DNA from 3 places in the Rhizobium aouanii genome. Region 2 is predicted to be linked to each of the others. Evidence: predicted binding sites of a transcription regulator. Region 2 holds the regulator's gene; each other region holds the start of a gene.
The links. Region 2 encodes LexA, which represses DNA repair genes until DNA is damaged. Its sites were predicted from a motif close to TGTTCNNNNTGTGTTCNG; they were not measured.
Positions count from the first base shown of each region.

Region 1: recA (recombinase RecA) is a predicted target of LexA. The motif match lies at 8,916-8,933, and genes of this name have one in related genera.
Region 3: V8P77_RS03070 (ribonuclease T2 family protein) is a predicted target of LexA. The motif match lies at 4,522-4,539, and genes of this name have one in related genera.

Region 1 is NZ_JBAMYD010000017.1:167,278-177,787, forward strand. Features, by position in the region: gene V8P77_RS27120 (hypothetical protein) at 1-398, opposite strand, end outside; gene V8P77_RS27125 (NADP-dependent isocitrate dehydrogenase) at 697-1,908, shown strand; gene V8P77_RS27130 (GNAT family N-acetyltransferase) at 1,980-2,426, shown strand; gene V8P77_RS27135 (glutathione S-transferase family protein) at 2,503-3,129, shown strand; gene V8P77_RS27140 (AraC family transcriptional regulator) at 3,202-4,053, opposite strand; partial or broken gene V8P77_RS27145 (LysE family translocator) at 4,182-4,803, shown strand; gene alaS (alanine--tRNA ligase) at 4,898-7,552, opposite strand; gene recA (recombinase RecA) at 7,707-8,801, opposite strand; gene V8P77_RS27160 (carbohydrate kinase family protein) at 9,031-9,975, shown strand; gene V8P77_RS27165 (pseudouridine-5'-phosphate glycosidase) at 10,063-10,510, shown strand, end outside.
Region 2 is NZ_JBAMYD010000003.1:231,172-241,681, forward strand. Features, by position in the region: gene gltA (citrate synthase) at 1-571, opposite strand, end outside; gene V8P77_RS06975 (ComEC/Rec2 family competence protein) at 862-3,291, shown strand; gene lexA (transcriptional repressor LexA) at 3,272-3,991, opposite strand; gene V8P77_RS06985 (VOC family protein) at 4,191-5,087, shown strand; gene kdsA (3-deoxy-8-phosphooctulonate synthase) at 5,084-5,929, shown strand; gene eno (phosphopyruvate hydratase) at 6,068-7,342, shown strand; gene V8P77_RS07000 (FtsB family cell division protein) at 7,480-7,800, shown strand; gene pdhA (pyruvate dehydrogenase (acetyl-transferring) E1 component subunit alpha) at 7,946-8,992, shown strand; gene V8P77_RS07010 (pyruvate dehydrogenase complex E1 component subunit beta) at 9,008-10,393, shown strand; gene V8P77_RS07015 (hypothetical protein) at 10,404-10,510, shown strand, end outside.
Region 3 is NZ_JBAMYD010000001.1:623,650-634,159, reverse strand. Features, by position in the region: gene metF (methylenetetrahydrofolate reductase [NAD(P)H]) at 1-828, opposite strand, end outside; gene V8P77_RS03080 (ArsR/SmtB family transcription factor) at 830-1,855, opposite strand; gene ettA (energy-dependent translational throttle protein EttA) at 2,019-3,668, opposite strand; gene V8P77_RS03070 (ribonuclease T2 family protein) at 3,767-4,507, opposite strand; gene V8P77_RS03065 (alpha/beta fold hydrolase) at 4,666-5,595, shown strand; gene V8P77_RS03060 (DMT family transporter) at 5,629-6,585, shown strand; gene caiB (succinate--glutarate CoA-transferase) at 6,612-7,814, shown strand; gene V8P77_RS03050 (thiamine pyrophosphate-binding protein) at 7,828-9,486, shown strand; gene V8P77_RS03045 (RidA family protein) at 9,630-9,974, opposite strand; gene V8P77_RS03040 (protein tyrosine phosphatase family protein) at 10,049-10,387, opposite strand; gene V8P77_RS03035 (aldose 1-epimerase family protein) at 10,459-10,510, opposite strand, start outside.

The DNA.
Region 1 (10,510 bases), on a different contig from region 2:
GTATAGTCCTTGGCATCGGGCGCATCCGAGCAGGCGGATTTTCGGAAGCGCACCGTCACCTCGGCCACGCCGTCGACTACAGGCGCTGCCGCCATCGCCAGATCCTCCAGCGGGCAGGCATCCTGGCCGTTGACGATGACGTCGTAGTCGAAGGGCGAAATGCCGTCGTCGTCGACGGCAGGAAACTGCGCCGCCGCCTGGTATCTCGCGACGAAATCGCGGCTGTAGAGATGGTCGAGCCGGCTCGCATCGAAGATGTCGGTCCAGTCGCTGTTATTGTCGGCCCAGTTGCTCTTGGTCGCCTCCATGATCTCCTTCACGGGAGCGGTAATGTCGGCGGCATGGCCGATGCCGGAAAAGGCGATAAGGCTTGCGATAACAACGGCGAATATCTTCATGGTCGAATGTCCGGGGCGGCAGATCGAGGCGGACACTAGAGCATGATGCCGAAAAGTGTGAGCGGTTTTCGGACGACATCATGCTCTATTTTTTGATTCAGATCCGGATTCAGATTTTAGGCCGACGGGCCTAAAATCATCCGGATCCAGCCAATTTCCGGCGCTTGGCAATGGCGGCAAAAACGCATTGTCGAGCCCCTTGCAGCTTTGCGTTCCCTGATCACAATGCTATAGCGCTCCTCATCACATCACCCACCCGGGACGCCGGTCCCCATTGAAGCTCGAACGAGGCAGATACATGAACAAGATCAAGGTCGCCAATCCCGTCGCCGATCTCGACGGCGATGAAATGACGCGCATCATCTGGCAGCTCATCAAGGATAAGCTGATCCATCCGTATCTCGACCTCGACATCGACTATTTCGACCTCTCTGTCGAAAACCGCGACGCCACTAACGACCAGGTCACCGTCGACGCCGCCAACGCCATCAAGAAGTACGGCGTCGGCATCAAGTGCGCGACGATCACGCCGGATGAGGCCCGCGTCAAGGAATTCAACCTCAAGGAAATGTGGAAGAGCCCGAACGGCACGATCCGCAACATCCTCGGCGGCGTTATCTTCCGCGAGCCGATCATCTGCAAGAACGTGCCGCGCCTCGTTCCCGGTTGGACCAAGCCGATCGTCGTCGGCCGCCACGCCTTCGGCGACCAGTACCGCGCCACCGATTTCAAGTTCCCCGGCAAGGGCAAGCTGACGATCAAGTTCGTCGGCGAGGACGGCACCGTCATCGAGAGGGAAGTCTTCAACGCACCGGGCGCCGGCGTTGCCATGGCCATGTACAATCTCGACGAATCGATCCGCGAATTCGCCCGCGCCTCGATGATGTACGGTCTGATGCGCAAGTGGCCGGTCTATCTGTCGACCAAGAACACCATCCTCAAGGCCTATGACGGCCGCTTCAAGGACATCTTCGAGGAAGTCTACGAGACCGAATTCAAGGATCAGTTCAAGGAAGCCGGCATCACCTACGAACACCGCCTGATCGACGACATGGTCGCCTCGGCGCTCAAGTGGTCGGGCGGTTATGTCTGGGCCTGCAAGAACTATGACGGCGACGTCCAGTCCGATACCGTTGCCCAGGGCTTCGGCTCTCTCGGCCTGATGACCTCGGTTCTGCTCACGCCCGACGGCAAGACGGTCGAAGCCGAAGCCGCTCACGGCACGGTCACCCGCCACTACCGCCAGCACCAGAAGGGTCAGGAAACCTCGACGAACTCGATCGCCTCGATCTTCGCCTGGACCCGCGGCCTAGCGCACCGCGCCAAGCTCGACGACAATGCCGAGCTCGCCCGCTTCGCCGCAACGCTCGAAAAGGTCTGCGTCGACACCGTCGAATCCGGCTTCATGACCAAGGACCTGGCGCTCTTGATCGGCCCCGACCAGCCGTGGCTCTCGACCACTGCCTTCCTCGACAAGATCGACCAGAACCTGCAGAAGGCCATGGCGTAGGCCGGTCTTTCCAAGATAACATCGAAGCGGCGGGGATTTCCCCGCCGTTTTCATTTTGGGAGAATGAACCGATGACGGCCATCCTGCGACCGCTTGAACCCTCGGACCGCGCCGTTTGGGAACCCCTATGGGAGGCCTATCAGCGCTTCTACGAAGTGGTCATCCCGCCCGAAACTACAGATCTCACCTGGGCTCGCTTCCACGATCCTGACGAACCGATGCACGCGCTCGGCGCCTTCGACGAAGACGGCCGTCTCGTCGGCATCGTCCATGCCATCTTTCACCGTTCCTGCTGGCTGCCGCAATGGACCTGCTATCTGCAGGATCTCTATGTCGACAACAGCCAGCGCGGGCTCGGCACCGGGGCCGCTTTGATCGAGGCCGTCGCCGACCTCGCCCGCGCCAACGGCGCAGGCAGGCTCTACTGGATGACCCACGAGACCAATGCAACGGCCCGGCGGCTCTATGACAGGATCGCCGAGCGCTCGGGCTTCATCCAATATCGCAAGGCGCTCTAGCGGCGGGGACTTGCAGGCGGCCATCGCTGCGCTATTGATTCCGTGGGATCAATAACGGCAACACGAGGAGGACGTCATGACCGAAGAATTGGTATTCTATACGAACCCGATGTCGCGCGGCCGCATCGCGCGCTGGATGCTGGAGGAGATCGGCCAGCCCTATCGCACCGAATTCCTGACCTTCGGCGAAACCATGAAGGCGCCGGAATATCTCGCCGTCAATCCGATGGGCAAGGTGCCGGCAATCCGCCACGGCGACACCATCGTCACCGAATGCGCGGCGATCTGCGCCTATCTGGCCGAGACCTTTCCCGAAAAAGCGCTGGCGCCGATGCCGGAGGAGCGCGCCCGCTATTACCGCTGGATGTTTTTTGCCGCCGGTCCGCTCGAATCGGCGGTGACGATGAAGGCTCTCGGCTTCGAAATTCCGAAGGAACGCCTGCGCATGGCCGGCTGCGGCAGTTTCGGCGACGTCATGAACACACTCGAGAAAGCCGTCTCCGCTTCGACCTACATCACCGGCGAGCGTTTCACCGCCGCCGACGTCTATGTCGGCTCCCATATCGGCTGGGGCATCGGCTTCGGCGGCATCGAAAGACGCCAGGCATTCCTCGACTATGTCGGCCGCATCAGCGAACGCGAGGCTTACAAACGGGCGAACGCCCTTGATGACGAAGCCATCAAGACCATGCAGGCCGCTTGAAAATTCCAGGACGCGGAAGGTCGCCTGACCGTCCAGGGACGCGGCAGATCCGCCGCGCCCCGATCGACGACTTTAGACAAGCGGCATGTGAATATCCGTCAGAAGCTCGGTCGGCGGCACCTCGCGCGGATTATTGAGATATTCCTCGAACATGACCCTGTCCTTCAACTGCCGGCCGGATTTCGGCAGCCATTCGGCAAAGAGCCATTGATAGGACCTGGACATGTCGGCATAGGGACCCTTGTGGCGCAGCACAGCATAATCGCCGCCGTCGATCGTGCGCCGCTCGAAGGGTGCCGCCGCCGGCACTTCGGCAGCGCCGGTGACGCAGGCTATCGAGCGCAGCTTTTCCTCCGGCACAAGATCGGGATCGTCGAGATAGACGCCGATCATCCGCATGTCGGGCTTGGCGAGGCCGCGGGCATAAAGCGTGCCGAACAGCGTCTCGAAGGCCTTGTCGATCTGCATGTAGGAACCGGTATGGGCAACGCCGATCAACTCGATCGGCCCGATCTCGCGTATGGTAACGTCTAACATGGCTTTGGTCTTTCCGTTAGGTGAGGGTTCGAAGGCTGTGTGGCTTCCCTCTTTCCGATAGCGGGCCGGCGGCATGCCGTAGACCGACTTGAAGATACGATTGAAGGATTGGAGATTGGGATAGCCTGATCGCTTCGCAATTTCGCTGACGGCAAGCTCCGTGCGGACGATCTCGCCCGCCGCGCGATGCAGCCTGAGCCGCTTGACGGTGGCCGCCAGCGTCTCGCCGTAAATCGCCCGGTAGATCCTGTGCCAGTGATAGCTCGACATGCAGGCGATCTCGGCAAGACGCTCCATATCCAGCTCCTCGTCGAGGTGGTCGTGAATATAGGCCGAAACCCGTCTCAGACGGTTTTCATAAAGTGCCCATGCCGTTTCGCCATTCATGTCGGAACCTCGTGCAAATCGATCGACCGCAGAGAACCATAACCCGATTTGACAAATCCTGCTGACTTGAACCTTCGGCGAATCCTACGTAGACCGGAATTCCGGCTCGAACCCAAAAGGAATGATAGATGCCGGATTTTTCAACATTAATGCTCTTTGCCGCCGCAGCGCTGGTGCTGACCGCCACGCCCGGTCCCGACATGCTGCAGATCGCCTCTCGCAGCATCAGCCAGGGACGCGCTGCCGGTTTCCTGACCTATGCCGGCATCGCGCTCGGCACCTATTGCCGCAGCCTTCGGGCTGTCGCAGCTCTTCATGACCGTGCCGGCCGCTTATGAAACGGTGCGCTGGGCCGGCTGTTGCTATCTTCTCTATCTCGCCTGCAAGACGGTCCGCTCGGAAGGCGCCGCCTTTCAGCCGGCATCGACGCTGAAGCGGCTGTCGGGCCGGCGTATCTTCTTTGCGGGCCTTGCCACCAATCTGCTCAATCCGAAGATGGCGCTCTTCGTCATGGCGCTCTTTCCGCAATTCGTGAATGCGTCAGCCGGATCGCTGACGGTGCAGATGCTGATACTTGCAAGTATCCTGAACGGCATCGGCCTCGTCGTGAATGGCGCCGTGATTTTCCTCGGAAGCACGATCCGTTCGAGACTCCAATCGGCGAACCGTTTCCCGAAGTTGCCGCAATACATTCTGGCAACGGCCTTCACCGGGCTCGCCTGCCGCCTGGCGTTGCAGCCGCGAAACTGAACATTGAGTGACCACGGCCGCTGAAAACAAAACCGGCTGCGAAATCGATGATCTCGCAGCCGGTTTGAATTTCAAACTGTTGTCAGGCGGCAGCTCAGCCGGCTAGTGCCACGGCAACCGCCTCGATCGCTTCATCGGCCTTCGATCCGTCGGGGCCGCCGGCCTGCGCCATGTCGGGGCGGCCGCCGCCGCCCTTGCCGCCGAGGGCGGCAGATGCGATGCGGACGAGATCGACGGCGCTGTAGCGCTGCACGAGGTCCGGTGTCACCGCCACCACAGCACTTGCCTTGCCGTCGTCGGACACGCCGACGAGGGCAACGACGCCGGAACCGATGCTGGTCTTGCCGTCATCGGCAAGTCCCTTCAAATCCTTGGGATCGACTCCCGAAATCGCCTTGCCGAGGAACTTGACGCCGGCGACTTCGCGCACGGCATCGATCGAGCCGCCCTGCCCGCCACCCATGGCGAGTTTGCGCTTGGCGTCAGCCAGTTCCTTTTCGAGCTTGCGGCGCTCGTCCATCAGCGCTTCGACACGCGACAGCACTTCGCCCGGCTGCACCTTGAGCGAGGCGGCAAGCGTCTTCACGCGTTCGTCCTGCTCGGCCAGATATTCGCGCGCCGATTCGCCGGTGACGGCCTCGATACGGCGAACGCCGGCGCCGACCGCACTTTCGCCGAGAACGCGGATCAAGCCGATCTGGCCGGTGGCCCCGACATGCGTGCCGCCGCAGAGTTCGATCGAATAAGGCTTGCCGGTCTTGGCGCCACGCACGCCCTCGCCCATCGCCACGACCCGGACTTCATCGCCATATTTTTCACCGAACAGCGCCATCGCGCCTTCGGCGATCGCATCGTCGACGCTCATCAGCCGCGTTGTAACCGGCGAATTCTGCAGCACGATCTCGTTTGCCATATCCTCGACGATCTTCAGTTCCTCGGCCGACATCGGCTTCGGATGCGAAACGTCGAAGCGCAGGCGCTCGGGTGCCACCAGCGACCCCTTCTGGGCCACATGGGTGCCGAGCACTTCGCGCAAAGCCTCGTGCAGCAGGTGGGTAGCAGAATGGTTGGCGCGCAGCCGCGAACGGCGGGCGTGATCGACCGTCAGCACGACCGCATCGCCGTCCTTGACCACGCCGTCGACGACCGTACCCTGATGCACGAACAGGCCTTCGCCCCTCTTCTGCGTATCTGAAATCTCGATCTTGCCGTGGTCGGACGAGATCACGCCGGTATCGCCCATCTGGCCGCCGGATTCGCCGTAGAACGGCGTCTGGCTGACGACGATCTGCACCTTGTCGCCGGCCTTGGCCTCGGTCGAAACCCCGCCTTCTTTGACGATCGCCTGCACGACGCCTTCAGCCGTTTCGGTGTCGTAGCCCAGGAATTCGGTTGCACCGTGCTTTTCCCTAAGCTCGAACCAGACGGTTTCCGTCGCCTTCTCGCCGGAACCGGCCCAGTGCGAGCGGGCTTCGGCCTTCTGGCGCTGCATCGCATCGGTAAAGCCCGAGATGTCGACGCCGATCTCACGGGCACGCAGTGCATCCTGCGTCAGATCGAGCGGGAAGCCGTAGGTGTCGTAGAGTTTGAATGCGGTCTCACCATCCAGCATATCGCCCTTGGAAAGATCGCTCGTCGCGTCCGACAGAAGCGACAGGCCGCGCTCCAGCGTCTTGCGGAAGCGGTTTTCCTCCAGCTTCAGCGTTTCCGAGATCAACGCCTCGGCACGCACCAGTTCCGGATAGGCGCGGCCCATCTGCTGCACCAGCGTCGGCAGCAGCTTGTAGACCAGCGGTTCCTTGGCGCCCAGCAGCTGCGCATGGCGCATGGCGCGGCGCATGATGCGGCGCAGCACATAACCGCGCCCCTCATTCGACGGAAGCACGCCGTCGGCGATCAGGAAGGCCGAGGAGCGCAGATGGTCGGCGATGACGCGGTGGCTGGCGCTGCCTTCCGCCTTGACGCCCATCGTGTCCTCGATGGTGCCGATCAGGGTGCGGAAGAGATCGGTGTCGAACACGCTCTGAACGCCCTGCAGAATGCAGGCCATGCGCTCCAACCCCATGCCGGTATCGATCGACGGGCGGGGCAGCGGGTTGCGAACGCCAGGTTCGGTCTGCTCGAACTGCATGAAGACAAGGTTCCAGAATTCCAGGAACCGGTCGCCATCTTCCTCCGGCGAGCCCGGAGGGCCGCCCCTAATATTCTCACCCTGGTCGATGAAGATTTCCGAGCACGGGCCGCAGGGGCCGGTATCGCCCATCTGCCAGAAATTGTCAGAGGTCGGGATGCGGATGATCTTGTCGTCGGAAAAGCCGGCGATCTTCTTCCACAGCGTCGCAGCTTCTTCATCCTCGGAATAGACGGTCACCAGCAGGCGGTTCTTCGGAAGGTCGAAGCCTTCGGTGACGAGCTTCCAGGCAAGCTCGATCGCATTCTCCTTGAAATAGTCGCCGAAGGAGAAGTTGCCGAGCATCTCGAAGAAGGTCAGGTGGCGGGCAGTATAGCCGACATTGTCGAGGTCGTTGTGCTTGCCGCCGGCGCGCACGCATTTCTGCGAAGACGTCGCCGTCGAATAGGGACGCTTTTCGAGGCCGGTGAAGACGTTCTTGAACTGCACCATGCCGGCATTGGTAAACATCAGCGTCGGGTCGTTGCGCGGCACGAGCGGGCTCGACGGAACGATCTCATGGCCGTTCTTCTTGAAATAGTCGAGGAAGGTCGACCTGATATCGTTCACACCGCTCATGCTATGCCCTTCAATGCTGCCGGAGGCAGGTAAATTTAAATTCATCGGCTTTTAGCGTTCACCCCCGCCACTGTCCAGCAGACAAACAAAACCGGCCGCATTCTCATCAGGAATGCGGCCGGTTGGAACTGTCCGATGAGTTTAGGCGCGAAAATTACATTTCTGCAGTGGCATCGCCATCGCCGTCATCGGGGTCCGGTCCGCCATTCTGCAGGAAGCGGTCGGCGATCAGGCCGGCATTCTGGCGCAGCGACAGTTCGATCTCGCGGGCGAGATCCGGATTGTCGCGCAGGAAGGTCTTGGCGTTTTCGCGGCCCTGGCCGAGACGCTGGCTGTTATAGGAGAACCAGGCACCCGACTTTTCGACGATGCCGGCCTTGACGCCGAGATCGACCAGTTCGCCAGTCTTGGAAACACCCTCGCCATACATGATGTCGAACTCGACCTGTTTGAAGGGCGGCGCCATCTTGTTCTTGACGACCTTGACGCGGGTCTGGTTGCCAATCACCTCTTCGCGCTCCTTGACCGCGCCGATGCGGCGGATGTCGAGGCGCACGGAGGCGTAGAATTTCAGCGCATTGCCGCCCGTCGTCGTTTCCGGCGAGCCGAACATGACGCCGATCTTCATGCGGATCTGGTTGATGAAGATCACCATGGTGTTCGACTTCGAGATCGAAGCGGTGAGTTTGCGCAGCGCCTGGCTCATCAGTCGCGCCTGCAGGCCGGGAAGGCTGTCGCCCATCTCGCCTTCGATTTCGGCGCGCGGCGTCAGTGCCGCGACCGAGTCGACGACGAGAACGTCGACGGCGCCGGAGCGCACCAGCGTATCGGTGATTTCGAGCGCCTGCTCGCCGGTATCGGGCTGCGAGATCAGAAGGTTCTGCAGGTCGACGCCAAGCTTGCGGGCATAGACGGGATCGAGCGCATGTTCGGCATCGACGAAGGCGCAGATGCCACCCTTCTTCTGCGCTTCGGCAATCGTCTGCAGTGCAAGCGTCGTCTTACCGGAGCTTTCCGGCCCGTAGATTTCGATGATGCGGCCCCTCGGCAGGCCACCAACACCGAGTGCAATATCGAGACCAAGCGAGCCGGTCGAGATCGTCTCGATCTCGACAACATTCTCGTTGGAGCCGAGTTTCATGATCGAGCCCTTGCCGAACGACCGCTCTATCTGTGAGAGTGCCGCTTCAAGCGCCTTGCTTTTGTCCACCGATTTGTCCTCTACCAGCCGCAATGAATTCTGAGACATCCGATCCACCTTTAGGTTATTGAAGCCGCTCAAGCAATGTCGAGTTTGTACCCTATTTGTTCCATTCCCGCAATAGGCGATCAAACAGTTGAAAGAAAAAGGTAAAACGGCACGTGTTCTGTATTTGTTTTATCGATGAAAAGCAACGGCTTAGACCAAAAGTGCCGACTCGGCAGCGGCAGGGCGCACCGTATCGATTCGTCCTTCGGGCATCAGGAGAGCGGATCGGATGAAGAAAAAGATTCTTGTTCTCGGCGGTGCCCATATCGATCGGCGCGGCCGTATCTCCGGCGAGACGGCGCCTGGCGCCAGCAATCCCGGCACATGGTTCGAGGAGCCGGGCGGCGGTGGCTTCAATGCAGCACGCAACCTGGCAAGGCTCGGTTTTCAGGTGACGATGATCTCGCCGCGCGGTGGCGATCCGATGGGCGAGACGGTCGGAGAAGCTGCCGATTTCGCCGGCATCGACGATCGGCCCTTCGTCTTCCTCGACCGCAAGACGCCGAGCTACACGGCGATCATCGAGAAGGACGGCAATCTGGTGATCGCCCTTGCCGACATGGATCTTTACCGCTTCTTCGTGCCACGGCGTCTCTCCATCCGCTGGGTGCGGGAGGCCTTTGCCGCGCATGATTTCATCCTCTTCGACGCCAACCTGCCGGAAGAGACGATCGCGGCGATCGTCGCAAAGGCACGCTCGCTGAGCAAGCCCGTTGCGGCAATTGCCATCTCGCCGGCCAAGGTCGTCAGGCTGAAGTCCTGCATCGGAGATATCGACTACCTGTTCCTGAATGAGGCTGAAGCTGCCGCCCTTGCCGGTGAGCGGCCGGAAGACGCCGCCGGCTGGCTACCTTTGCTGAATGAGATCGGCATCCGGAACGCCGTCGTCACCCGCGGCCGGCGTGAGCTCGTCGTGCTTTGCGAGGGCCGCACCGTGACGCTGCAGCCGCCGATTGCCGACACCGTCGCTGATGTTACGGGTGCCGGCGATTCACTTGCGGCCGGCACGCTCGCCGCATTGATGTCAGGCCTGCCGCTCGAAGAAGCCGTTCGTCACGGCACCGCAGCCGCCATACTGACCGTGCAGTCGCGGCATGCCGTCAACGAAAATCTGACGCCCGATCTGCTGAATGAGGCGCTTGCCCTTGTTCCCAAGGTCAGAATTCTGCATTGAAGCGGCTGATTAAATAGTTTGAGCATGATGTCGTCGGAAAGCCGCTCGCACTTCGGCATCATGCTCTGTCGATCACAGGACAAGACCATGACCAAGCCCATCTCCCCTCTTCTGCCGATCGCCTATTCGAAGGAAGTCGCCAGCGCCAAGCAGCGCGGCGCGCCGCTGGTGGCGCTTGAATCGACCATCATCACCCACGGCATGCCCTATCCCGGCAATATCGAGATGGCCCGCAGCGTCGAGGCGATCATCCGCGAACAGGGTGCGGTGCCGGCAACGATTGCCGTCATTCACGGCACGCTGCATATCGGCCTTGAAGCTGCGGAACTGGAGCAACTCGCCAAGGCGACCGAGGTGATGAAGGTGTCGCGCGCCGATCTCGCCTTCGCCATCGCCGAGCGCCGCACCGGCGCCACCACGGTTGCGGCGACGATGATTGCGACGGCGCGCGCCGGCATCCGCGTCTTTGCCACAGGCGGCATCGGCGGTGTGCATCGCGGTGCCGAGGAAAGCTTCGACATATCAGCCGATATCG
Region 2 (10,510 bases):
CGTTCTTCGGATAAACGAAGGGCTGGCCGATATGGTACTTGTAGGCCATGGCGGCAAGCGTCGGCATCTTGGCGATCATGCGCAGGCTGGCGACCATTCGCTGGTGCGGATCGGTGATGTCGGTCGAGTCGTGATAGAAGGCCGACAGCGCGCCGACGCAGCCGCACATGACGGCCATCGGATGCGCATCGCGGCGGAAGCCGGTGAAGAAGCGGCTCATCTGCTCGTGCACCATGGTGTGGTGCGTGACGCGGTAATCGAAATCCTTCTTCTGCACGGTGGTCGGCAGTTCGCCGTAAAGCAGGAGGTAGCAGACTTCGAGGAAGTCGCCGTGCTCGGCGAGCTGCTCGATCGGATAGCCGCGATGCAGCAGGACACCTTCGTCGCCGTCGATGTAGGTGATTTTCGATTCACAGGATGCAGTCGAGGTAAAACCCGGATCGTAGGTGAAGGAAGCGGTGTTCTTGTAGAGGGCACCGATATCGATGACGCTCGGGCCGATCGTGCCGCTTTTGACAGCAAGGTCGACAGACTTGTCACCAATTTTTATTGTAGCGCTTTGATCCGTCATGCTGATCCTCCGAAATGGCGGTGGCGCCATAAAAGCGCCATAGGGGTTAAGCGTCCTCACCGATAGCTATATGATCGCGAGGCTAATGCCAAGTTACCGTGACGGCATTTTGTGCATTGCGGTATTATCTTTTAGGCACTGCAGCGATGAGCCGCACGCATATCGGAAGCCGATGATTCGACTGCTCTTTTGGGGCTCGCGATTTTCCCTCATATTTCAATCGATTATCCTTGCCGGATTTGATTGGAGGTTGCATTCTGGCCGCCTTCACAGCCGGGCTTGGGCGGTTCATGCAGGAGTTGACGACAGTCGAATTGCGGCCGGAAGCAGGCGAAGGCCTCGCCGACTCCAACAGTTTTTCACCACCTGTCGTGGTGACGCGATCGACAAGGACGCAGTCGGCGACACCAATGCGCCACCGGCTGCCGGCCGCAGCCTCTCACTTGCTGCGTGCCGGCATGCGCATGCTGGGCGAGGAGGCGGACCATGGCCGCCTGCTGCTGTTCTCGCCGGTCTTCCTCGGCGCCGGGTCAGCCGTCTGGTTTCTCGCGGCATCGGATTTTCCTCTCATTGCATCGCTGCTCTGCCTGTTGGCGCTGACCGTGGCGGTTCTCATTGCCAGCCGCCGGGCCGCGGTGCGGGCAACGCTGCTTGCGCTTTCGCTCGTGGCCTGCGGCATGGTCACGGCGCAGTTCGAGAGCCGGCGGGCTTCCACAGTGATCCTCGATTCCGCCGTGACGACGACGGTGACCGGCCGCGTCGAGCGGCGCGAAGGCGACGGTCGCGGGCGGTGGCGCTACATTCTTGCCGTCACCGGCACTGAGGCGCCACAGGTGAAGCGGCGGCCGGAACGTATCACCGCGATCGCCCGCGGCGCGGACGCGGCCTTCGAGATCGGCGATCTCATCACCGGCAGGGCGCGGCTGACGCCGCCGGCGGGCCCAGCTCTTCCCGAGCTCAACGACTTCTCCTTCAGTGCCTATTTCGATGGCATCGGCGCCAACGGTTTCTTCTACGGTGCACCGACGAAGGTCGATGCGCAGGCAGCTCCCCAGGCTGCAAGATCGACGGCGGAAGCGCTGCTCGAAGGGCTCTACCGGTTGCGCAGCGGCATTGGCGACCGCATAAGGTCAATCCTGCCCGGCGACACCGGCGCTTTTGCCGCTGCTCTGGTGACGGACGAGCGGCGGGCCATTTCGGATGCGACGACGGAGGCGCTGCGCCAGTCCGGTCTGGCTCATATCATCGCCATCTCCGGTCTCAACATGGCGCTATCGGCCGGCATCTTCTTCGTCGGCTTCCGGATGCTGCTCAGCCTCTTTCCCGGCATCGTTGAGGCCTACCCGACGAAGAAGATCGCTGCCGCCGGCGCGCTCATCGCCGTCACCGCCTATTTCCTGATCTCGGGCTTTGCGGTCTCTGCCGAGCGCGCTTTCATCATGATGGCCATCATGTTGATTGCGGTCTTCTTCGACCGGCCGTCGATCAGCCTGCGCAATGTCGCTCTCTCCGCACTCGTCATCATCGTCATTTCGCCGTCCGAGGTTTTGGGTCCGAGCTTCCAGATGTCTTTTGCCGCGACATTGGCGCTGGTCTCGGGTTATCAGCTGTGGAAGGACCGGCGCGTCCGCGAAAACGCCTTCCTGAAGCTGCCGATCATCAGGCCTTTCGTTACGATTGCAGGCTTCTTCGGCGGCGTCTTCCTGACCTCGCTGATCGGCGGTTTTTCCACCGCGCTGTTTTCGATCGAGCATTTTCATCGCCTGACCGCCTACGGCCTGCCGGCAAACCTCGCGACAATGCCGATCATCTCCTTCATCGTCATGCCGGCCGGCCTGCTGGCGATGCTGCTCATGCCTTTCGGTCTGGATGTTTTGCCCTGGAAGGTCGTCGGATTCGGCCTCGATCTGGTGATCGCGGTGGCAAAGACGGTGTCCGGCTGGGATGGTAATATCGACGTCGGCCGCTTGCCAGCCTGGTATTTCGCTGTCGCAGTGGCAGGCTTTCTGCTGCTGACGCTGCTCCGCACCCGCTTGCGCCATGTCGGCACATCGATCATCGCGGTTTCAACGCTCATCCTGTTGCTTCTGCCGGTTCCCCGGCCGCCGGATCTGGTGATTTCGGAGGATGGCAGTCTCGTTGCAATCGTCGAGGCGGCGGCAATGGCTTCCAACCGTGAAAGACCGCCGGATTTCATCTTCGATCAGTGGCAGAGAGCGCTGGTCCTGCCGAGGCATGATCCGCCGAAGATGCTGGATGGTCCTGCTCTCCCAACGCAGGGAGAAGATCGCCGCGTCAGGCTTTCCCGCGATCAGCAGAACGAAGCAAGGACCGCGATGCGGTCGGCCGCAGCGGGCGGTGACGCAAACCGCTTTTCCTGCGTCAAGAAGGCCTGGTGCACATCAAGGCTTGGCAATGGTCAGGTGGTAACCGTCATCGACAACGCCGCCTACCTCGGCCCGGCATGCGACGCGGCCGATATCGTCGTGACGTCGGTCCGCTTTCGCTTCAACAGCTGCCGCTCAGGCGCGACGCTCTTCACCGGTGAAACGCTGCGCAGAACCGGTTCTATCGAGTTGCGCTTCACGGACGCTGGCCTCGAGGTCGCAACGGCATTCGATGCATTGTCGCGGCCATGGATGCGCCATCGCGCCTATGACTGGCGCAGCAATAGTTTTACCGAATCGGGCCTGGCCAATGTCAGTGATAGCGGCGAATGAGACCGACAAGTTTGCCCTGAACCTTGACACGGTCCGGCCCGAAGATCCGGGTCTCGTAAGCCGGATTGGCGGCCTCCAGTGCGATCGAGGCGCCCTTGCGGCGGAAGCGCTTGAGTGTCGCTTCTTCGTCGTCGACCAGAGCAACGACGATGTCGCCAGGACTTGCGGTGCTGCCGTTGCGGATTATCACGGTGTCGCCGTCGAAGATGCCGGCGTCGATCATCGAATCGCCCTTGACCTCGAGCGCATAATGTTCACCGGAGCCGAGCATGTCGGCCGGAACGACGATGTCGTGGGTATTGTTCTGGATCGCTGAAATCGGCACACCGGCAGCGATTCGGCCCATGACCGGCACGGAGACCGAGTTGCCGTTGTCGGCGACGGGCTTCGCGGGAGCAGGAGTGGCGACCGGCTGCGGTTTGCCGAGGCTGCCCTCGATGACGCTCGGCGAAAATCCGCGCCGGGGCTGAATGCTGGGGCTGTAGGCCTCCGGAAGCTTGATGACCTCGAGCGCGCGGGCGCGGTTCGGTAGGCGGCGAATGAAGCCTCGCTCCTCGAGCGCTGTAATCAAGCGATGAATCCCGGACTTGGAGGCGAGGTCCAGAGCATCTTTCATTTCGTCGAAAGATGGCGGAACGCCGGATTCCTTCATGCGCTCATGAATGAAAAGGAGAAGCTCCTGTTGTTTGCGCGTGAGCATCGACGTTGTGACCTCGTGATTGAAACAAATCCAGAACAGACACTATATGTTCCATATGTGTTCCGCAAGTAGCTAAATTTCCGTAAAACTTGGTGCCAACTCGTTGAGATTTTTATTTTCTTTCGCCGGATTGGGACACATCTCTTGCATTGAGGGGCGCGCCGTCGCACATCTCTTGCCGTTTGAGGGAGGGATAATCATGAGCGAGCATTCCGCCAAACCGCACCCGCTGGATCATGTCGTGCTGCCGGTCGTCAATATCGATCTGGCGCGCGAGAGGCTCGGCAAGCTCGGCTTCACCGTTGCCGCCGATGCGCGCCATCCCTTTGGAACGGAAAACGCCTGCGTCTTTTTTGCCGACAAGACCTATCTGGAGCCGCTCGGGATTGCGAGCGTCGAGGAGAGCGAGGCATCGGTGCGGCAAGGCAATGTCTTCACTGCCCGCAACCAGGCCTTCCGTTTCCGCTGTGGCGAGGAGGGGCTTTCGGGGCTGGCGTTCGGCAGCAAGGATGCCGGCATCGATCATCAGGATTTCGTCGGCGCCGGATCGAGCGCCGGCGAGATGCTGCAGTTCACCCGGCCGATGACGATGCCGGACGGTTCCGAGACGATTGCGGGCTTCAAGCTGGCTTTCGCCGGCGACCTGCGCGCGCCTGATCTCCTGCTTTTCACCGTCGAGCGCATCAATCCGCTACCGGCCGACCGGGCCGCGCTGGAGACGCATGCCAATGGTGTCACCGGCATAGTCGAGATCGCGCTTTGCGCACCTGATGCTGCCGCATTCGCTGCGTTCGTCAGCCTTGCCGTGGCGCAATCGGCAGTCGAGAAAACCGGTTTCGGCGTCACTATCGCGGCATCGAATGCGATAATCAGCCTGATGACGCCAGAAGGGCTGGAGGCCTATTTCGACATCGCCGGCTCATTCGCAGATCGCGGCCTGCGCGGCCGGGCAATCCTCTTTGCTGTCGCCGATCTTGCCGTGACAGAAGCGCATTTGGCTGCTAACGGGGTGACATACACGCGCAAGAACAATCGCATTCTGGTGAAGCCCGCGCCCGGGCAGGGCACGCTCTTCGCCTTCGAGGAAACACGATGAGCACTGATACGAATTCCGAGGTCAGGATTGGCGAAGGCCAAGGCCAGGTCACCTTTTCCAATACCGGCCGCCTGTCGCTGATTGCGGGGCCGTGCCAGATGGAGAGCCGCGACCACGCCTTCATGGTTGCCGGCATGCTGAAAGAGCTTTGCGCAAAGCTCGACATCGGCCTCGTCTACAAGAGCTCCTTCGACAAGGCTAACCGCACCTCGCTGTCGGCCGAGCGCGGTATCGGGATCGAAAAGGGTCTGGAGGTCTTTGCCGACCTCAAGAAGGAATTCGGTTTTCCCGTCCTGACCGACGTTCATACCGCCGAGCAATGCGCCGAGGTGGCAAGGGTCGTCGACGTCCTGCAGATTCCGGCCTTCCTCTGCCGCCAGACCGACCTTCTCATCGCCGCCGCCAAGACCGGCCGCGTCGTCAATGTCAAGAAGGGCCAGTTCCTCGCTCCCTGGGATATGAAGAACGTTCTGAAGAAGCTCAATGCCAGTGGCAATCCGAACGTGCTGCTGTGCGAGCGCGGCGCCTCATTCGGCTACAATACGCTGGTCTCCGACATGCGTTCGCTGCCGATCATGGCGGCGATGGGCGCGCCCGTTATTTTCGATGCAACCCATTCCGTGGCGCAGCCGGGCGGGCAGGGCGAATCCTCCGGCGGGCAGCGGGAATTCGTGGAAACCCTGGCGCGCGCAGCGGTGGCTACCGGTATCGCCGGTGTCTTCGTCGAAACCCATCAGGACCCCGACAATGCCCCTTCCGACGGCCCGAACATGGTCTATCTCAAGGACATGCCGCGGCTTCTCGAAAAGCTGCTTGCCTTCGATGCGGTCGCCAAGGCTTGACGTTCAACAGCCTGACATGATCGTGCTATAGGCCGGGAACGCTGGTTCGAAGGCTGGAAATTGCAGCATTGTAATTTGCACGCCTTCGACTAAGACAGGTTTCGAACCGACTTATCATCCACCGAGCAGGAAGAACCCATGACTGCAATCACCGATATCATCGCCCGCGAGATTCTCGATAGCCGTGGTAACCCCACCGTCGAAGTCGATGTCTATCTCGAAGATGGCAGCATGGGCCGCGCGGCCGTTCCCTCGGGCGCCTCGACGGGCGCGCATGAGGCGGTCGAATTGCGTGACGGCGGCAAGCGCTACCTGGGCAAGGGCGTCGAAAAGGCGGTCGAAGCCGCCAACACCGAGATCTTCGACGCGATCGGCGGCATCGACGCCGAAAACCAGATCCAGATCGACAACATCATGATCGAGCTGGACGGCACGCCGAACAAGTCTCGTCTCGGCGCCAATGCCATTCTCGGCGTGTCGCTGGCCGTCGCCAAGGCTGCCGCCCAGGCCTCCGGCCTGCCGCTCTACCGTTATGTCGGCGGCGCTTCCGCCAGCCTGCTGCCGGTGCCGATGATGAACATCATCAATGGCGGCGCCCATGCCGACAACCCGATCGATTTCCAGGAATTCATGATCCTGCCGGTCGGTGCCGATTCGATCGCCGAAGCCGTGCGCATGGGTTCGGAAGTCTTCCATACGCTGCGTAAGGAACTTGCTAGCCAGGGCCACAACACCAATGTCGGCGATGAAGGCGGCTTCGCGCCGGGCCTGAAGAGCGCGCCTGAGGCCCTCGACTTCATCATGAAGTCGATCGAGAAAGCCGGCTACAAGCCGGGCGACGACATGTGCCTCGGCCTCGACTGCGCCTCGACCGAATTCTTCAAGGACGGCAAATACGTTCTCGAAGGGGAAGGCCGTACGCTGGAATCGGGCGCCATGGCCGAATATCTGGCCGAGCTCGCCGCCAACTACCCGATCATCTCGATCGAGGACGGCATGGCCGAAGACGACTGGGACGGCTGGAAGACGCTGACCGACCTGGCCGGCAAGAAGACCCAGCTCGTCGGCGACGACCTCTTCGTCACCAACTCCGCCCGTCTTCGCGACGGCATCCGCATGGGCGTCGCCAACTCGATCCTCGTCAAGGTCAACCAGATCGGCTCGCTGACGGAAACGCTCGACGCCGTCAACACGGCGCACAAGGCGGCCTATACCGCCGTCATGTCGCACCGCTCCGGCGAGACGGAAGATTCGACCATTGCCGATCTCGCGGTCGCCACCAACTGCGGCCAGATCAAGACCGGTTCGCTGTCGCGTTCCGATCGTCTTGCCAAGTACAACCAGCTGATCCGCATCGAAGAAGGCCTCGGACCCCAGGCCCAGTATGCCGGCCGCTCGATCATCCGCGGCTGATCGGATCTGACTTTTGATTGTTTAACCCGCGCCTTCCCGGCGCGGGTTTTTTCTTGCCCGTTTTTTAGAGTCAACGAACGGTTAATCTCTGCGCGCTAGATTGAACGAATTGGTAATGCGTTCAAGAGCATGCGTGTATGTGGACAAAGCATCATAAAAAGAGAAGAATCGGTCGCTTCGTCATTCCGGCCATGACGGTCGCCTTCCTTTCCTACTTCGGTTATCATTGCATCCATGGCGATTACGGCCTGCGCGCGACGGAGACATTCGAGCGTCAGCGTGTCGCGCGTGAAAAAGAGCTTGCCGTCTTGAAAGCAAAGCGCGAACATCTTGAAAATCAGGTTGCGCTCTTGAGTGATGGCTCGCTCGACAAGGATATGCTGGACGAAAAAGCGCGTTATCAGCTCAACATGTCGCGCGCCGACGAGATCGTCGTTTTCAACCAATATTCCAATTAACCGGAAATAGGTTAATTGAAATATTCGTAGTTTTTTCAACGGTTTAGCGTTGAATACGAGCCATGCATTTATGGCATTGCTGTGGTCATATTTCTTCCCTATGGTACGCGCCACCAAGAACCGACAAACCCATAGGGAGGGTTGAATGGCGCCGCGAAAGACCGCGACCGTTTCCAGCCGCAAAACTGCAGCAAAACCGGCAGCCAAAGCATCGAATGGAGGCCCGGTAGCCGACTTCGATCGCGATGAAGAGCTCAAGGCCTATCGCGAGATGCTGTTGATCCGCCGCTTCGAGGAGAAGGCCGGCCAGCTTTACGGCATGGGCTTCATCGGCGGCTTTTGTCACCTTTACATCGGTCAGGAAGCTGTCGTCGTCGGCATGCAGATGGCGCAGAAGGATGGCGACCAGGTCATCACCGCCTATCGCGACCACGGCCATATGCTGGCAACCGGCATGGAAGCCCGCGGCGTCATGGCGGAACTGACCGGGCGTCGCAGCGGCTATTCCCACGGCAAGGGCGGCTCGATGCACATGTTCTCGAAAGAGAAGCATTTCTACGGCGGCCACGGCATCGTCGGTGCCCAGGTCTCGCTCGGAACGGGTCTTGCCTTTGCAAACCGCTACCGCGGCAACGACAATGTCTCCATCGCCTATTTCGGCGACGGCGCCGCCAACCAGGGCCAGGTCTACGAGAGCTTCAACATGGCTGCTCTCTGGAAGCTGCCGATCGTCTACATCGTCGAGAACAACCGTTACGCCATGGGCACGTCGACCGCACGCGCCACCGCGCAGTCGAATTACTCGCTGCGCGGTTCCGGCTTCGGCATTCCCGGCATTCAGGTCGATGGCATGGACGTCCGCGCCGTCAAGGCTGCAGCCGACGAGGCGCTCGAACATTGCCGTTCAGGCAAGGGTCCGATCATCCTCGAAATGCTGACCTATCGTTATCGCGGTCACTCCATGTCCGACCCGGCGAAGTATCGCTCCAAGGACGAAGTGCAGAAGATGCGCTCCGAGCATGATCCGATCGAACAGGTGAAGGCACGCCTCGTCGAAAAGGGCTGGGCTTCCGAAGACGATCTGAAGGCGATCGACAAGGATGTCCGCGACATTGTCGCCGACAGCGCCGATTTCGCCCAAGCCGATCCGGAGCCGGATGCATCCGAGCTCTATACCGACATTCTGCTGTAATCGGGGAGGGAACCCATGCCTATCGATATCCTCATGCCCGCCCTCTCTCCGACCATGGAAGAAGGCACGCTGTCCAAATGGCTGAAGCAGGAAGGTGACAAAGTCACCTCGGGCGACGTGATCGCCGAAATCGAAACCGACAAGGCGACGATGGAAGTCGAAGCCGTCGACGAAGGCGTCATCGGCAAGCTGCTCGTCGATGCCGGCACCGAAGGCGTCAAGGTCAACACCAAGATCGCCGTGCTGCTGCAGGACGGCGAATCCGCTTCGGATCTTTCGGCCGCCAAGCCCGCCGCCGCACCAGCTCCGGAAGTTGCCCAGGAAGAGAAGCCGACCAACACCGGTTCCGCTGCAGCACCGCTTCCGGCCGAGCCGAAGGCCGTCGTTCCGAACGACCCCGAAATCCCGGCCGGCACCGAAATGGTGTCGACGACCGTGCGCGAAGCGCTCCGCGACGCCATGGCCGAGGAAATGCGCGCCGACGAAAACGTCTTCGTCATGGGCGAGGAAGTCGCCGAATACCAGGGCGCCTACAAGGTCACGCAGGGGCTGCTGCAGGAGTTCGGCGCCCGCCGCGTCGTCGATACGCCGATCACCGAGCATGGCTTTGCCGGCGTCGGCGTTGGTGCCGCCATGGCCGGCCTTCGCCCGATCGTCGAATTCATGACCTTCAACTTCGCCATGCAGGCGATCGACCAGATCATCAACTCCGCCGCCAAGACGCTCTACATGTCCGGCGGCCAGATGGGCGCTCCGATCGTCTTCCGCGGCCCGAATGGTGCAGCGGCCCGCGTCGGCGCCCAGCACAGCCAGGATTATGCAGCCTGGTACAGCGCCATTCCCGGCCTGAAGGTCGTCATGCCCTATACGGCATCCGACGCCAAGGGCCTGCTGAAGGCTGCCATCCGCGATCCGAACCCGGTCATCTTCCTCGAAAACGAAATCCTCTACGGCCAGCACTTCGATGTGCCGAAGCTCGACAATTTCGTTCTGCCGATCGGCAAGGCCCGCATCCATCGTCCGGGCAAAGACGTCACGGTCGTCTCCTTCGGCATCGGCATGAGTTATGCAACCAAGGCCGTCGCCGAACTCGAGAAGCTCGGCATCGACGTCGAACTGATCGACCTTCGCACCATCCGCCCGATGGACCTGCCGACTGTCATCGAATCGGTGAAGAAGACCGGCCGTCTGGTGACCGTCGAGGAAGGTTATCCGCAGTCCTCCGTCGGCACCGAAATCGCCACCCGCGTCATGCAGCAGGCCTTCGACTATCTCGATGCACCGATCCTGACGATCGCAGGCAAGGACGTTCCAATGCCTTACGCCGCCAATCTCGAAAAGCTCGCACTTCCGAACGTCGGCGAAGTGGTCGATGCGGTGAAGGCTGTTTGCTACAAATAAGGGGCGGGCGATGGCCGTGATGAAAGATGTCAGGCGCATTGCTTGGTCAATCTATTGGAAGTTCGTTTTACTCAGCGTCATCTGCGGTTTTGTTGCCGGTGCAGTTTTTGGGTTCGT
Region 3 (10,510 bases), on a different contig from region 2:
ACGGTTCATCGTATAGAGATGGAAGTCGTGGATACCGCGCCGGACGAGATCTTCGATCTGTTCGGCAGCGACTTCGGCGGCGACCTTCGCTCGCTCCTCGGGCTTGTCGTCGAAGCCCGCAAAGCGCTCGTCGAGGAAGGCGGGGATAACAGTGCCGCAGGCCCCGGCGAAACGCTTGAGCTGCGTCAGGTTCTGGATCGGCATGATACCGGGCACGACGGGGATCGAGATGCCGGCGCCGCGCACCCGCTCCAGGTAGCGCTCGAAATTGTCGTTGTCGAAGAAGAACTGCGTCAGTGCCCGGTCGGCGCCATTGTCGGCCTTGCGCTTCAGCATGTCGATATCGGCCGCCGTATCACGGCTTTCCGGGTGTTTTTCCGGATAGGCGGAAACCGAAATCTCGAAATCGCCGACTTCCTTCAGGCCGGCCACCAGCTCCGCCGCATTGGCATAACCGCCGGGATGCGGCTGGTAGGGCGCGCCGGCACCGCCGGGCGCATCGCCGCGCAGCGCCACGAAATGCGTCACGCCGGCTTTGCGGAAGGTGTCGACCACCTGATGCGTCTCTTCCTTCGTCGCGCCGACGCAGGTGAGATGCGAGGCGGTGGCAAGCGGCGTCTGCGAGAGGAAGCGCGTGACGGTGGAGAGTGTCGGCGCCTTGGTGGTGCCGCCGGCGCCATAGGTCACCGAGACGAAATCCGGGTCCCAGTCCTGCAACTGGCCGACGGCGTGCCAGAGCTGGCCTTCCATCTCCTCCGATTTCGGCGGGAAGAATTCGAAGGAGACTCTAATCTCGTTGCGGCCGCGTGCTTCGTTTTTCAAAGCCATGTCATACCCTCCCGGCAAATGTAGGTTCGGCGCCTTCGCTCGTCTGCGAAGCCATGAGGCGCCTCGGATCGCGCGCGAGCCAGACGGTGACCGTCAACCCCTGCCCGCTTTGCTGACCCGGATGAAGATCGACGACCTGCTCGACGTCGAGCCCGGCCTTGCGCAACCAGTCGGACATTGCCTGGTGCGAAAAGCCGAGACGGACATGCGCATGCTCGTCGCGGAGATATTCGAGCGTGTGCGGCGCAAGGTCGATGACCACGAGCCGGCCGCCCGGCCGGAGCATGCGCGCCGCTTCCGCGATCGCAATCTCTGGCTGATCGAAGAAATGCAGCACCTGATGGATCGTCACCAGATCGAAATCCTGTCCCTCGAACGGCAGGTTCAGGATGTCGGCGTGGCGCACGGTGGCCTTGGTGATGCGGGACTTGTCGAGATTGGCGCGCGCCACGCTCAGCATGTCGCGGCTGGCATCGACGCCGGTCGCCCGGCGGTAGAGCCCGGACAGGAGTTCGAGGATGCGGCCGGTGCCGGTGCCGAGATCGAGCAGCGAGTCGATCGGCTGGCTGCCGAGCAGCCGGATGACGGCGGCGTCGACCTCCTCATCGGCGGCATGCAGGCGGCGAAGCTCGTCCCATTCGGCCGCGTTGCGGCTGAAATAGGCCTGTGCCCGCTCGGCGCGCTGGCGCTTGACCTGCGAAAGCCGCTCGCCGTCGCGAAGGATGGTCGGATCGTTCTCAGAAACATGCTTCAGCAACGCCCGCACCAGCATGGCGGCCTTACCGTCCTGCTTGAGGCGGAAATAGGCCCAGGCGCCCTCCTGGTAGCGTTCGATCAGTTCGGCCTCGCCGAGCAGCTTCAGGTGGCGGGAGATGCGGGGCTGGGATTGGCCGAGAATTTCGGTAAGATCGGTCACCGTCAGATCGCCGCCGTCAAGAAGCGCCAGAAGACGCAGGCGCGTGGGCTCGCCGGCCGCCTTCAAGACGTCCACCAGCGCATCCAGTCCAAGCTTCAAGGGTTCGCTCATCTTCGATCCAATCAAGATATAAAGATATCTTTATGTGATTTGAAAAGCGGTGGCAAGCGGCAATTCGCACTCTCCGCGAAATTGGCTGCTCAAATTGCGACAAGGCCTGCCATGAAAAAGCCCCGGCCGAACCGGGGCTTTCGCAAACGGAAAATGAGTGAAATCAGCGTGTCAGGCGCTTGTGAGCCTGGCTGCCCGGGTTGAGGGCGTCGGGGCCGAGGCGGCGAACCTTGTCCTGTTCATAATCCTCGAAGTTGCCTTCGAACCATTCGACATGGCCGTCGCCTTCGAAAGCGAGGATATGCGTCGCCAGACGGTCGAGGAACATACGATCGTGGCTGATGATGATGGCGCAGCCGGCAAAATTTTCCAGCGCGTTCTCCAAGGCACCCAGCGTTTCCGTATCGAGGTCGTTGGTCGGTTCGTCGAGCAGCAGAACGTTGCCGCCGGCCTTCAGCATCTTGGCAAGGTGAACACGGTTGCGCTGACCACCAGAGAGATTGCCGACCTTCTGCTGCTGGTCGCCGCCCTTGAAGTTGAAGGCGCCGCAATAGGCACGGGAGTTCATGTCGAACTTGCCGAGCTTGATGATTTCGGCGCCGCCGGAGATTTCCTCCCAGACCGTCTTGTCGGCCGCAAGGGTGTCACGGCTCTGGTCGACATAACCGAGATGCACGGTCTCGCCGATGCGGATCGAACCGCCATCCGGCGTTTCCTGGCCGGTGATCATCCTGAATAGCGTCGTCTTGCCGGCGCCGTTCGGGCCGATGATGCCGACGATGCCGCCTGGCGGCAGCTTGATCGACAGGTCGTTGATCAGCGTGCGGCCCTCGAAGCCCTTGGTGATGCCGTCCATCTCGATGACCACCTGGCCGAGGCGCTCACTGACCGGGATGATGATCTGCGCGTCGCCGGGACGCTGCTTTTCGGCGGCATCCACCAGCTGCTCGTAGGACTTGATACGCGCCTTGGATTTGGCCTGACGGGCCTTCGGGCTGGAAGCGATCCACTCCTGTTCGCGGCTGATCGCCTTCTGGCGCGATGCGTCTTCGCGGCTTTCCTGCAGCATGCGCTTGGCTTTCGCCTGCAGGTAGGCCGAATAGTTGCCTTCGTAAGGAATGCCACGACCGCGGTCCAGTTCGAGGATCCATCCGGTGACGTTGTCCAGGAAATAGCGATCGTGGGTAATCATCATCACGGCGCCCGGATAGTCGCGCAGATGTTTTTCGAGCCAGGCAATGGTTTCGGCGTCCAGGTGGTTGGTCGGTTCGTCGAGCAGCAGCAGATCGGGCTGCGAAAGCAGCAGGCGGCAGAGCGCGACACGGCGGCGCTCACCACCGGAAAGGCTGGTGACTTCGGCGTCGCGCGGCGGGCAGCGCAGGGCTTCCATCGCCATCTCGACCTGGCTTTCCAGATCCCAGAGGTTCTGGCTGTCGATGACGTCCTGAAGCTTGGCGCCCTCTTCCGCCGTCTCGTCGGAATAGTTCATCATCAATTCATTGTAGCGATCGAGGACGGCCGTCTTCGAGGCAACGCCTTCCATGACATTCTCGAACACCGTCTTGTTGGGATCGAGATGCGGCTCCTGCTCCAGATAGCCGACCGTCGCACCTTCGGCGAGCCAGGCTTCGCCGGTATACTCCTTGTCCTGACCTGCGATGATGCGCAGCACGGTGGATTTACCCGCGCCGTTCGGACCAAGGATACCGATCTTGGCATCCGGGTAGAACGAAAGGTGGATATTCTCCAGGATCTTCTTGTTGCCATAGGCCTTGTTGAGGCCGGACATATGATAGATAAACTGACGTGCCATGCTGCGCTGCTCCGGGCGGGAAACTTCGATTGTGCCGCTATGTAGGCGAAACAGCGCCTGCGGGCAACGCCGAAACCCGGTTTACTCAGGATTTCCGGTCAAAAGCCCGCAGCGTCGACGACGCCCTCGTCACAACCGAACGACGTTTTTCCAGCACCCTGGATCAGATCGGCGAGGCCGGCACTTTTCGCCGATGCCGCCCCGGCGGCTTCCGAAAGCCCGATCGTCAGTTCGCTGATCATCCTGACATTACCGGCCCGCCGGCAGCTCATCTTGACGCGGTCGCCGGCACCCGGCCCGAAGCTCTTGTCGAAAGCCGCCTTGATCGCGTCGGCCTTGACCGGCTTGCCTATATTGGCAGCGAAGAGATCGCGCACGGCCGACGCGTTGAGTGCGCCCACGAGATGCATGCCGACGCCGAAATAGTCGTCGGCGCTCATCTTCGTGCAGGTGCCATGCTTCACCCATTCATGCCGTTCCAGGCCGGATTGCGTGCCGGGCATCGCCTTTGCGAGCGCCGTCTTCGTCTCGGCCGCAAGCGTGACCTCCGGCAGCTTGTTCCAGTCGCCATCCTTGTCGGCGGCCTTCTGCTCGGCGCTTACGCCGCAATAATCCTGCCGCATCGGCCAAAGTCCGTGCAACGAAAAGTTCGTCGCGTCGGGGCGCTCGCCGGTCTGGCTCGCACACTCGGCCTTCTTCTGGTTCGTCTGACAAAAGGCCGGCTGCCAGCTTGCCGCAAGAATGAAGCGGGTGCGCCCGCCAGCCTCCTGCGCCACGGCGGCGCCGGCAACAATCATCGACACGGCAAACGTCAAGGTACGCAACTGCATGCTGCTCATTTCAACCCCCAAAAAAGAACAATACAGGAACAAATAAGCATCAAAATCGAAAGGCCGCAACCCTGAATCGCAACAAGGCCGCAAATTGTTATCAGATAATCAAATGACCATGTTGCAATTACCCGGCGATCTGGTCTGTTGTCGCCGGGAGGACCCACATGTTTTCTGAAACGCAAAGGCTCGCCGTGCCAGGGGCGTTGCTGGCCTATCACCATGCTGAGGCCATCACCCCTCCACGCGGCATCCTGTTGATATCCCATGGCTTGGCCGAACATTCGAAACGATACGCCGTCTTTGCCGAGACGATGGCGGCGCGCGGTTATCACGTCTACGCCCATGATCACCGCGGCCACGGCGAGACGACAGCACCCGATGCACCGGTCGGCCGCTTCGCCCGGCGCGGCGGGGTCGAAAGGGTGATCGGCGACGTCGTCGCCATGCGCGGCCATGCCGCCTCCCGCCATCCCGGTCTGCCGCTGATCCTTTTCGGCCATTCGATGGGCGGCCTCATCGCGCTTAACGCTGCCGTCACCGCTCCGGCCGACTTCGATGCCGTCGCCGTCTGGAATTCGAATTTCGCCGTCGGTCTTGCCGGCCGCGCCGCCCAGGCGATCCTGCTTGCCGAGCGCATGTTCAAGGGCTCCGACGTACCGAGCGGCTTGCTGCCGAAGCTGACCTTCGGCGCCTGGGGCAAATCCATTCCCGGCCGCCGCACCGAGTTCGACTGGCTGTCGCGCAGACCTGATGAAGTCGACAAATATGTCGCCGATCCGCTCTGCGGCTTCGATGCCTCGGTCTCCCTCTGGCTCGATCTCTTCGAACTGACCTTTCGCGCGCCACAGAAAATCCACCTCGACCGGCTGCCGCGAGACATGCCGATCCATCTCGTCGGCGGCGGAGAAGACCCGGCGACCGAGCGTGGAAAAGCCGTGCACTGGCTGTCAAACCATTTGAAAGGTCAAGGCTTCTCCCGTATCAGCACTGAGATATATCAGGATATGCGGCACGAGACGCTGAATGAGATCGGCGCGGATGCGGCAATCGCGGCTTTCGCGGACTGGTGCGACAGGGTCGTCGCAAGATTCTGAGCGACCAATATCCTGAATAACAGGGATTTCATCATGAACAGCACCTCCGCCCGCCCCGTTTCGTCCGCCTCCGACGTGACGACGGGGCTTGTGCTGATGTTTGTCTCGGTGATGTTCTCGCCGCTCATCGATATTTTCGCCAAGCTTGCCATCGTCACCGTCCCGTCTGCGGAGATCACTGCCGGCCGCTTCGCCGTGCAGGCGGTCTGCATGCTGCCGATTGTGATATGGCGGCGCAGCTTCGCCGATTTTTCCTGGCGCCAGAACCTGTTCCATGCCATCCGCGGCGCGATCATCACCGTCTCAATGATCTCCTTCGTCACCACGCTGAAATACATGGCGGTCGCCGACGCGATTGCGATCTTCTTCGTCGAGCCGATCATTCTGACGATCCTCGGCAGCATTTTCCTGAAGGAAACGATCGGCTGGCGGCGCTATAGCGCCTGCGGCGTCGGCTTCTTCGGGGCGATGCTGATCATTCAGCCGAGTTTCGAAGAAGTCGGCTACATCGCGCTTCTGCCTGTCGTCAGCGCGCTCTGCATCGCCATCTTCGTGCTGATGACGCGCGTCCTCTCGCATAGGGAAGACCCTTGGGCGATGCAGTTCCAGATGAGCATCTGGGGCCTGCTCTTCTGCGCCATCCTGCTTTTCCTGGGCCAGGGAACCGGCTCCGATCTCTTCGATCCGGTCATGCCGGATGGCCGCGCCTGGTTCTATGTCGCCGGCGTTGGCGCCATGGCCGCGATATCCGGCATCCTCGGCGTCTATGCCTATCGCGCAGCACCAGCCTCGACGCTGGCGCCGCTGCAATATTTCGAGATCGTCTCGGCGACGATCTTCGCCTGGCTGGTCTTTGGCGACTTCCCGGATGCGATCAAATGGCTCGGCATCATGATTATCATGGCGTCGGGCTTCTACATTGTCTGGCGCGAGCGCCGCTTTGCATCGAAACCGGTATCCGGTACATCAGAGGCGACGCTGGCGCCCTAGATCGAAGAATGACAGCCCGGAGGAACATGACGGAGACCGTGACGAAAAAACCGCCGCTTGCCGGCATCCGGGTGATCGAGCTTGCCCGTGTGCTCGCCGGCCCCTGGGCGGGACAGATGCTCGCCGATCTCGGCGCCGACGTCATCAAGGTCGAAAATCCCGACGGCGGCGACGATACGCGCCAATGGGGGCCACCCTTCGTCGAAGGCGTCGACGGCGAAAATCTCTCGGCCGCCTATTACCACGCCGCCAATCGCGGCAAGCGCTCCGTCACAGCCGACCTGAAGAGCGCCGAAGGCCAGGATCTCGTCCGCCGCCTCGTCTCCACCGCCGACGTGGTCATCGAGAATTTCAAGCTCGGCGGCCTCGTCAAATACGGGCTCGATTATGACAGCCTGCGCAAGATCAACCCGAAGCTCGTCTATTGCTCGATCACCGGCTTCGGCCAGAACGGGCCTTATGCCAGCCTCGCCGGCTACGATTATATCGTCCAGGGCATGTCCGGCTTCATGTCGATCACCGGTGAGCCGGACGGCCAGCCGATGAAGGCAGGTGTCGCCATTGCCGATATCTTCACCGGCATCTATGCCGTCTCGGCGATCGAAGCCGCCCTGATCCACGCCTTGAAATCAGGCGAGGGCCAGTTGGTCGACATGGCCCTGCTCGACGTGCAATCGGCCGTGCTCGCCAATCAGAACATGAATTACCTGGTCTCCGGCGAGACGCCGACCCGCCTCGGCAACGCCCACCCCAATATCTCGCCCTATGAGGTCGTGCCGACGGCGGACGGGTACCTCATTCTCGCGGTTGGAAACGACGGCCAGTTCCGCCGCCTCTGCACCATCCTCGGCCTGGAGGCCATCGTCGGCGACGAGCGTTTCGCCACCAACAAAGCCCGTGTCGGCAATCACGGCGAAGTGCGACGCCTCGTCTCCACCGAAACGTTGAAATGGCAGAAGGCGGATCTCTTGAAGGCCTGCGAAGAGAATGCGGTTCCATCAGGCGCAATCAACACGATCGAGGAAATGTTCGCCCATCCGCAGGTGCAGGCCCGCGGCCTGCGCATCGACCTTGCGGATGCCGCCGGCACCGTGATCCCCGGCGTTAGGACGCCTGTGGTGCTGTCGGAGACGCCGCTACGCTATATCAGGCCGAGCCCGCGTCTCGGCGAACACCAGGCAGAAATTCTGGCGGAACTCGCCGAGCGCGAGAGGAAGGCATCGTCATGAAGAAGGCATTGTCATGAAGAAGACGGGCGGAGAACTGATCGTCGAGGCGCTGAAGGCGAACGGCGTCAAGCGTCTCTCCTGCGTGCCCGGCGAGAGCTTCCTCGTAGTCCTCGACGCGTTGCGCGACAGCGATATCGACGTCCTCGTCTGCCGCCAGGAGGGCGGAGCGGCGATGATGGCGGATTGCTGGGGCAGGCTGACCGGCGAACCCGGCATTTGCATGGTAACCCGTGGCCCCGGCGCCACCAACGCCTCCGCCGGCCTGCATATCGCCAAGCAGGACTCGATCCCGATGATCCTGTTCATCGGCCAGGTGCAGCGCGAAGCGCGTGAGCGCGAGGCCTTCCAGGAGGTCGAGTTCCGCCGCGCCTTCACCGAATTCGCCAAATGGGTGGGCGAGATCGACGATGCCGCCCGTATTCCCGAGTTCGTCACCCGCGCCTTTGCGGTCGCAACCTCCGGCCGGCCCGGCCCAGTCGTGCTGACGCTGCCGGAGGACATGCTGCGCGATGAGGTCGAGGCACCCCGCGCCAGGCATTATGCCAACGTCGAGGCTCATCCCGGCCGCCGCCAGATCGACGATTTTTATCTCCGCCTGCTGAAGGCCGAGCGGCCGATGGTGATCCTTGGCGGCACACGCTGGGATGCCGATGCCGTCGCCGATTTTCAGAGCTTCGCCGAGCGTTTCCAGCTCCCCGTCGGCTGCTCCTTCCGCCGGCAGATGCTGTTCGATCATCTCCATCCCTGCTATGCCGGCGATGTCGGCATCGGCATCAATCCGGTGCTGGCAAAGGAGATCAAGGAGAGCGACCTGCTGATCCTGCTGGGTAGCCGCATGTCGGAAATGCCGTCCTCATCCTATACGCTGATCGATATTCCCTACCCCCAGCAATCGCTCGTGCATATTTATCCCGACCCTTCGGAGCTCGGCCGCATCTACCGTCCGGATCTTGCCATCTGCGCAGCACCTGCCGATTTCGTGGCCGCCCTCGCCGATCTGGAAGCGCCGGCCGAACCGCACTGGACCGAGCGCACCACCCGCCTGCACCAGGCCTATCTCGCCTGGTCGAAGCCGCCGTCGACAGGTCCGGGCGCCGTCCATATGGGGCCGATCATGGAATGGCTGGAGGCCAATACCGGGCCGGAGACGATCTTCACCAATGGTGCGGGCAACTACGCCACCTGGGTGCACCGCTTCCATCGTTTCCGCCGCTTCAGCACCCAAGCCGCCCCCACCTCCGGCTCGATGGGTTACGGCCTGCCGGCGGCGGTGGCCGCCAAGCGGCTCTTTCCCGAGCGCGAGGTCATCTGCTTTGCCGGTGACGGCTGCTTCCTGATGCACGGCCAGGAATTCGCCACCGCCATCCGCTACAGCCTGCCGATCATCGCAATCGTCGTCAACAACGGCATCTACGGCACGATCCGCATGCATCAGGAGCGCGAGTATCCCGGCCGCGTCAGCAGCACCGATCTGACCAATCCCGACTTCGCAGCCCTTGCCCGCGCCTATGGCGGCCATGGCGAGACGGTGGAAAAGACCGAGGATTTCGCCCCGGCCTTCGAGCGGGCGCGCGCCAGTGGCAAACCCGCGATCATCGAAATCAAGCTCGATCCCGAAGCGATCACGCCGACGCGCACGCTCTCCGAAATCGCGCAAACAAAAAGCCGGTGAGAAAACTCACCGGCCTTGAAGGATAAAGCATGTCGCGCAAAAGTGTGCAGCGGTTTTGCGACAACGACATGCGTAAAAACAAAGACTTAAAGCGCAAGGAGCGAATCTGAAAGATCGCGACGCGCTTTAGGGACGCAGCGACCTTAATCGAGTGCGGCCGTGACGATGAACTCGACTTTGTATTTCGGCGCAGCGAGCTTGGCTTCGCTGGTGGCGCGGGCCGGCGGATTGGCCGGATCGATCCAGCCTTCCCAGACGGCGTTCATCTCGGCGAAATCAGCGATGTCGGCGAGGTAGATGATCGTCTGCAGGATCTTCGACTTGCTGCTGCCAGATGCAGCAAGCAGGCGGTCGACTTCGGCAAGCGATGACTTGCACTGATCGGTGACGCTTTCGCCCTCGCCGACCTGGCCCGCGAGATAGACTGTATTGCCGTGGATGACGGCGCCGCTCATGCGCGCGCCGACGTCGATACGCTTGATGCTCATCAATAGTCTCCTGAGTGATTGGAAGGTGGCGGCGCTGAGGTTCAGCGCCGGAAAATTGGCACCCGGAACGGGGCTCAATTGCGGATGTGGTGGGTCTTCTGGTAGATCGCCGTCGAGCGTGCGCCGGAACGGCAATAGCCGAGCATCGGCCGCGGGAATTCGTCGAGCGCGTCGACCATGCCCTGCACGGCTTCCTCGGTCACGCCCATCGGCCCAACAGGCACATGGGCAATTTCGAGACCGAGCTCCCTCGCGCGCGCCTCGATGACGGAGAACGACGTCTGGTCGGGACTTTCGTGGTCGGGACGGTGGCAGACGATCGATTTGAAGCCCAACGCCTTGATCTCGTCGAGCTCCTCAAGCGTGATCTGGCCCGAAACCGAATATTCATCGTCGATCTGGCGAATATCCATCGTCTTGTCTCCTCAAAAATCTTGGGCTGAAGGTCTACGACGGAGGTCTGCCAGCGTCAACAACACTTCGCTCACAGGAAGGCAAAGGTCAGCGCATAGCGGCGGCCCTCGCCGGGCGCCAGC